Regions from separate parts of the Paenibacillus sp. 1-8 genome, predicted to be linked through region 3. Evidence: predicted binding sites of a transcription regulator. Region 3 holds the regulator's gene; each other region holds the start of a gene.
The links. Region 3 encodes Rex, which represses fermentation and respiration genes when NADH is low (regulators of the CRP and FNR family bind a similar motif). Its sites were predicted from a motif close to TTGTGAAATATTTCACAA; they were not measured.
Positions count from the first base shown of each region.

Region 1 (2,209 bases), 1.9 Mb from region 3:
TCTAAAGGAGAACATGAAACAGAGCTTGTTATTCTCTGTATTGGCTTCCGTCCTCAAACGGATCTGCTTAAAGGTCAGGTAGACATGCTGCCCAACGGCGCGATCATTGTGGACAATTATATGCAAAGCAGTTGCCCGGACGTATTTGCTGCAGGCGATAGCTGTGCAATCCGCTACAATCCGACAGGTAAAACAGCTTATATTCCATTGGCAACCAATGCTGTTCGTATGGGCACGCTGGTAGCACGCAATTTGGTACAACCGACCATTGCTTATATGGGAACACAGGGAACTTCGGGTATTAAAATTTATGAAGATAATATTGCAGGAACAGGTATGACGGAAGCGGCAGCAGCGGACGAAGGTATGGCTGTAGAGGCTGTCACCATTGAGGACAGCTACCGACCTGAATTTATGCCAACCTCCGAAAAGGTACTGCTGAAAGTGGTATATGAGCAGGAGACACGGAGAATTGTTGGGGCACAAATTATGTCGAAAGTGGATTTGACGCAATCCATTAACACGCTATCCGTAGCCATTCAAAATCATATGACCATTGATCAACTGGCCTTTGTCGATTTCTTCTTCCAGCCGCATTATAACAAGCCTTGGAATTTCCTGAATGCAGCCGGTTTGCAAGCCTTGCCGCCAGTGTCTGAACGGAAGCCAGTTACCGTATAATTCATTTTGTCTGTGAGATTGTTCATAAGTTTGTCAACAATCTGAGACGTATGGACGAATCCTTATAGTACAATATAGAGTAGCATAAGGATTAGGGGGTAAGTAGCTTATGAGTTTGTTTTATATCCTTTTTCTTGTAGTTGTGGCGCTGGTAGGCATCGGTGGAGTTATTTGGTTCTTGAGAGCAGTTGAAAAGGAAGAATACAACTAAATGTAAAGCGCACAGTAGCGCAGCAGACGTAATAATACATGAAAAACAGTCCTTTACCCAAGGGCTGTTTTTTAATATTTAATAAAGTGATTTTTTTCACAAACAAAATCACTGATTTTAAATAAAATACGAGAGAGAATACTCGAGTGAAAAGATGTTAAAGGAGCGGAATATATGGCAAGTTATAAACCGGGGCAGATTGCTGAAAAAACGGTGGAAACAGGAGTGGCCAAAGCGAACAATCCATGGACTGTGGCGGTGGTATTGGGATTTTTGGCAGGGGCATTTATTGCGCTTGGGTTTTTGCTGGATATACGTGTTATCGCAAGCGCACCCAAAGAATGGGGAAGTATCGCTACCTTTATTGGAGCAGCCGTATTCCCTGTAGGTCTGATATTGGTATTGATCGGCGGCGGAGAATTGCTGACTGGTAATATGATGGCTGTACCTTTGGCGAGATGGGCAGGACGGATCAAGACCGGAGCGATGTTCCGTAATTTGGCGATTATTACGCTTAGTAATTTTGCGGGTTCGTTGTTTGTTGCCTTTTTCTTTGGTCATGTGCTGGGTCTAACCGAGACAGGACCTTATTTGGACAAAGTGGTGGATATGGCGGGACACAAGCTGCATGAAAGCTTTTTGCAATCGTTTATATCCGGTATTGGATGTAACTGGCTGGTAGCGCTGGCTGTATGGATGGCGTATAGTACGGATTCGATCGGCGGCAAAATTATGGGGATCTGGTTCCCGACAATGTCCTTTGTAGCTATCGGATTCCAGCACGTTGTAGCTAATATGTTTCTTATTCCGGCGGCTATTTTCGCAGGTCATTTTTCATGGACAGATTATATTATGAACTTCATTCCGGTTTGGCTGGGGAATTTGGTGGGAGGAAGCCTGTTTGTAGCTGGGGCATACTGGTTGGCATATTTGAAAAAGCCTCATACCGCTGTGCATCCTGTGAATGAATCATCTCAGGCACCCTCGTCTACTGCAACAACTCCGTTGAGTGACCATGCCTGATTAAGCTGGGCCTGGGAAATGGGAATAAAGCAAATCCGCCATGGCAGGTCCGGGGGAACGAAACCTGTCATGGCGGATTTTTTTGGGAGTGGTCCATGATTTGGCATGGAGGATGAGTGTGCTCTCGTCCATAATGCCTTGATCTCTTTTACCCTTGGTATTCAATAATGAAACAGGTATGATCAAAATATAATATAGAATATTAGAAATCCGTTTTGCTGTGAGCAGCAAGCGGATTTTTTGATCTTTTTGGACGGATTTGGGTCGGCAAAATCCTTCTCTTGCCATAGGACA
Region 1 is NZ_CM149995.1:4,973,189-4,975,397, reverse strand. It holds gene AC0WRU_RS22875 (FAD-dependent oxidoreductase) at 1-681, shown strand, start outside; gene AC0WRU_RS22870 (formate/nitrite transporter family protein) at 1,067-1,915, shown strand.
Region 1: AC0WRU_RS22870 (formate/nitrite transporter family protein) is a predicted target of Rex. The motif match lies at 977-994, and genes of this name have one in related genera.

Region 2 (2,209 bases), 850 kb from region 3:
GTGCATGGCAATTTGGATCAGATGAAATCCCTCCTTTGCTCGGTAGCTCCATTTGCCGCCAAGCAAGGACTGGGCACGAATGGCATCGGCTACTTTATTTCCTTTTTAGCTCAGCCGCCGATGCTCTATTATACGAACGGAACGACGATTCCACCCGTTACGGTGCAGTTTACATTTGAGCCGAGGGTTCACCGTGCCATCGCCAAAGCCGTTTTTCCGCTGTATCTCGAATTGGCACGCAATCGATGCTTTGCCTCTGCCTTAGCCAAAGCAATCAACAGGAAAGACCAGCGTGCAGTTAATGTAATGGTCCGTAGTTTAATTCCATCCTCTGCGTTAAAATCCGTGCAAATTGAGGATGATGGCTTTGCACTACTTTTTAAGTATCCCTTTAGTAAGTATCCCTATCGCAATCTACTCATTCGGGAGTTCACTTAAAAAGGTTGCTACAAGCGTGCTTGCTTGAGTTCTCCAATGAGCTCTTTTCCCAGTTGTATAGCCATGTCTGTCAGCACTCGGATCTCGTCCTTGGTTGCATGATCCAAATGCGCCCCGCAGCAAATTGCAAAGTTGCCCGCAAACTCTTTTCGCAAACCAACGGCAATTTCTTCGGTAATATAAAATTCCTTGTGGGCTTGCAATTGAACGGTTTGAATCGGCTCCAGTCTAGCACCTGCTGTAATCGTTCCCAGATGGGGCTGATCACCGCCGGAAATAAGTACAACTATGTCCTCTCCCATAAAATAGGCATCCAGCACAAGGCGGATACGTCCGCTTTCTTTTTCCAAATGAATCATATGATTCTCTCCTGTCTAAAAAAATAATATTGTGAATACATTCACTTTGTATGTTTCTATTCATTGTATCGCTTCCAGACCTGTTCCACAATTCAAAAATGACCCACAGCAAGCCTCCATAAATGGTAGCTTGCTGTGGGTCTTCTGTTGTTATTTTAAAAGAAACATTCCATGCACCTGATTAACGGATCGTGATGGTATGCGCAGCTTTACCGCTTGCGCCATTATTATCTGTCACCGTCAACTCTACGGTATACGTTCCGGCTGTGGTAAATTTATGCTTTACCTTGGAGCCTGACGCTGTATCGCCATCGCCAAAGTTCCAGCTATAGCTGACGATTTCACCGTCTACATCCCGTGAGGCTTTTCCGTTAAACTGAACGTTCTTATTCTTCTTGGCTGAATCATTCGCCTGAATGATCGCAACTGGTTTCTCGTTAGAGGTAGGAGGATTCGGATCAGGGTCCTGCCCTCCACCCTTCGTTACATACAATCTTCCGGGTGCTTCCGTCTCCACTTCATTTCCTGCTGCATCCCTTACCCGGATCACAATGACTCCGCCTTCCAGGCTCAGAGAGGAGGAAGTGAAGTAAGTTCCTACATAATGACCTGACGAAGTTTCGTTTAGCGGAATTTCGTTTCGGGCCAAGGTGGTCAGATTGAAAGGCAATTCCACATGGAAGGATGCCTCCAATCCGGACGCACTGTCGAAGGATACCTGCACCGGTTGCCCTGGAGTGATACGCACATCCTCAGCAGGACTGATATTTTCCAGCTTCGGCAGAGCTGTATCGACATACACTGAACGGGTAACCGTCGTTACGTTCTCGGCAAGATCCTTGGCCGTTACCGTAATTTGATTTTCCCCTTCATTGATAAGCAGACGCTTGTTAAAGCTGCCGTCACTTCCAAATTCGGCTGGCTCACCGTTAATCGTCAAGTCGGTGAGGAACTCGTCGTACACCGTACCGGTTACACTGACGACACCCGCATTTGTACGAGCTCCTTCATCCGGCGAAGTCAGGATCAGACCCGGTTTAGTCTGGTCAAGTATGACGACCACCGGCTCGGAACGATCCGTCAACTTGCCGTATACCGCCGCCTGAACACTCAGCGGATTGGCACCCGGCTGAAGATCGACCGCCAGACTGAACTGGCGATCCTTCACCTTGGTTGTGCCAGCGAGTTCTTTACCGTTAAAAAGCTGGATGTCCGCCCCGTCTGCCGGGGAAGTACCTGTAACGGTAATTGTCTCTTCCTTCGTATACGTTGCCTTCGTTGGTGTTGTAATCGTTGGCGCATTAACCGGATATCTGACAATCGCCCGGATCATGTAATTTCCCTCAGCCTCCGGTGATTGGCTCCATGCGCCGCTTACACCTTGCCAGCTACGAAGCGCATTGGGTCCACTT
Region 2 is NZ_CM149995.1:3,907,872-3,910,080, forward strand. It holds gene AC0WRU_RS17920 (hypothetical protein) at 1-438, shown strand, start outside; gene lpdD (prenylated flavin chaperone LpdD) at 447-797, opposite strand; gene AC0WRU_RS17930 (S8 family serine peptidase) at 979-2,209, opposite strand, start outside.
Region 2: lpdD (prenylated flavin chaperone LpdD) is a predicted target of Rex. The motif match lies at 827-844, and genes of this name have one in related genera.

Region 3 (2,209 bases):
GCTGACAGCCTCATTACGGATATTACGGGGCTGCTCAAGGATTTGGCAGGCATTAGGGAAAGCTTGCGCTTTTTTATGCGGCTGGATGATGAAACGACCGTATACTGGCTTGAAGCGAGCGGGCAATTCCGCAGCAAGTCGCTGCAATTTTATGCGGTGCCCGTCGATGTGAGCCGTCAGCTGAAAGAAATGTTTTTTGACAAAAAAAGAAGCATTATTCTGACGTCTGCTACCTTGTCGGTGGATAAGTCGTTTCAGTACATGACCGATCAGCTCGGCTTGCAGGAGGCCGCAGATCAAGGGCGGCTGATGACTACGCAGCTCCCGTCACCCTTTAACTACAGGGATCAGGTGTTGCTAGTCATTCCAAGGGATTTCCCGAGCGTGAAGGGCAGTGTAGGAGATGAGCATTTTGTAAATATGCTCGTCAGCTCGCTAGGCGCGACTGCTCAAGCGACGCGGGGGAGAATGCTCGTTCTCTTTACTTCCTACCGCATGCTCCGGCAGGTGTATGAGCCGCTTAAGGAGGCGTTGTCTTCCAGCGACATCACCGTGCTGGGGCAGGGCGTGGACAGTGGGAGCCGCAGCAAGCTGACCCGACGTTTTCAGGAGGCCAAAGCTTCCGTGTTGCTGGGAACCAGCAGCTTCTGGGAAGGCGTCGATATTCCGGGCAAAGCGCTGACGTGTCTGGCCATCGTGCGCTTGCCGTTCCAACCGCCCAATCACCCGCTGCTGGAGGCTAAAAGTGAGTTGCTCCAGCAGCAGAAGAAAAATCCTTTTATGAAGCTGTCTGTTCCACAGGCTGTCATTCGCTTCAAACAGGGATTTGGACGTTTGGTACGTACAGCGAGCGACCACGGGGTCGTTATCGTTTACGATACGCGTGTGATCGAATCCTATTACGGGAAGCACTTTTTGTACTCGTTACCGGGACCAAAAATGGAGCATATGCCGACGGAGCAAATGGTGCCCCGCATCGCCGAATGGCTCCAATCCGCCCCGGAGACAGAGGCATAACGGACGGACATCTAAACGTGTCCGTTACAATTAGGGGGAGCAAGTATGAAATCAGAAAAAATTTCAGAGGCTGTTGTACGGAGGTTACCCGTATATTTACGTTATCTGAATGCACTGCACAAACGGGAGGTGGCTACGGTATCTTCCCAGGAGCTGGGACAAAGACTGGATCTGAATCCTGCTCAAATTCGTAAGGATCTTGCGTATTTTGGAGATTTTGGCCGTAAGGGTGTCGGCTATGATGTTACTTATCTTATCGAGAAAATACGCCATATACTGAAAATCGACCAGCAAATTAACGTGGTATTGGTCGGAGCAGGTAATCTGGGGCAAGCCCTTTCGAATTATAATGCTTATTTAAAAGACAATATGAAAATTGTAGCGGTATTTGATGCTGTTCCAGATAAAGTTGGAACCAGGATCAATACGCTGGTCGTACAGCCGATGGATGAACTGGAGGTGACAGTGAAGGAACAAAACATTCGGATCGGGATTATTACCGTACCGGATTTTGAAGCACAGCATGTGGCTGACAGGCTCATTGAGAGCGGGATTGGAGCGATTTTGAACTTTGCACCCACGACTCTCAAGACACCGGCAAACATTCGGGTACATGCCACAGATTTTACAACGGATTTGTTAAGCCTCGCTTATTATTTAGAGAACGGAAAGGAAGATACACAACATGACAGCGAATAAATGGATGATTAAAAACGGCTCCTTTGCCGTGAACAGACCGGAAGCCGGGGTAATCCACGGCTATATGATCGTGGAGGATAGCCGCATCACCTACATTGGCGAGACTTTGCCAGCGGGTGAGGAAGAGACGAACGCGATTGACGGTAACGGGCTGCTGTTTTTACCTGGCCTGATGAATACACATGGTCATGCGGGGATGTCACTGCTACGTGGGTATGGGGACGATCTGGCTCTCCAAGTATGGCTACAGGAAAAAATGTGGCCGATGGAAGCCAAGTTTACGTCTACGGATGTGTACTGGGGTACGTCCTTGTCCGTGCTGGAAATGCTGAAAGGGGGTACAACGACCTTTTTGGACATGTACGTTGATATGGACGAGGTGGCTCGTGTAGCTGAAGAGTCCGGTATCCGTGCCAGTCTGATGCGTGGAGTGATTGGACTATGTTCGGAGGAAGAGCAGCGGATTAAGCTCGCTGAGGCTGTGAACTTTGCG
Region 3 is NZ_CM149995.1:3,058,536-3,060,744, reverse strand. It holds gene dinG (ATP-dependent DNA helicase DinG) at 1-1,017, shown strand, start outside; gene AC0WRU_RS13755 (redox-sensing transcriptional repressor Rex) at 1,063-1,716, shown strand; gene AC0WRU_RS13750 (amidohydrolase) at 1,703-2,209, shown strand, end outside.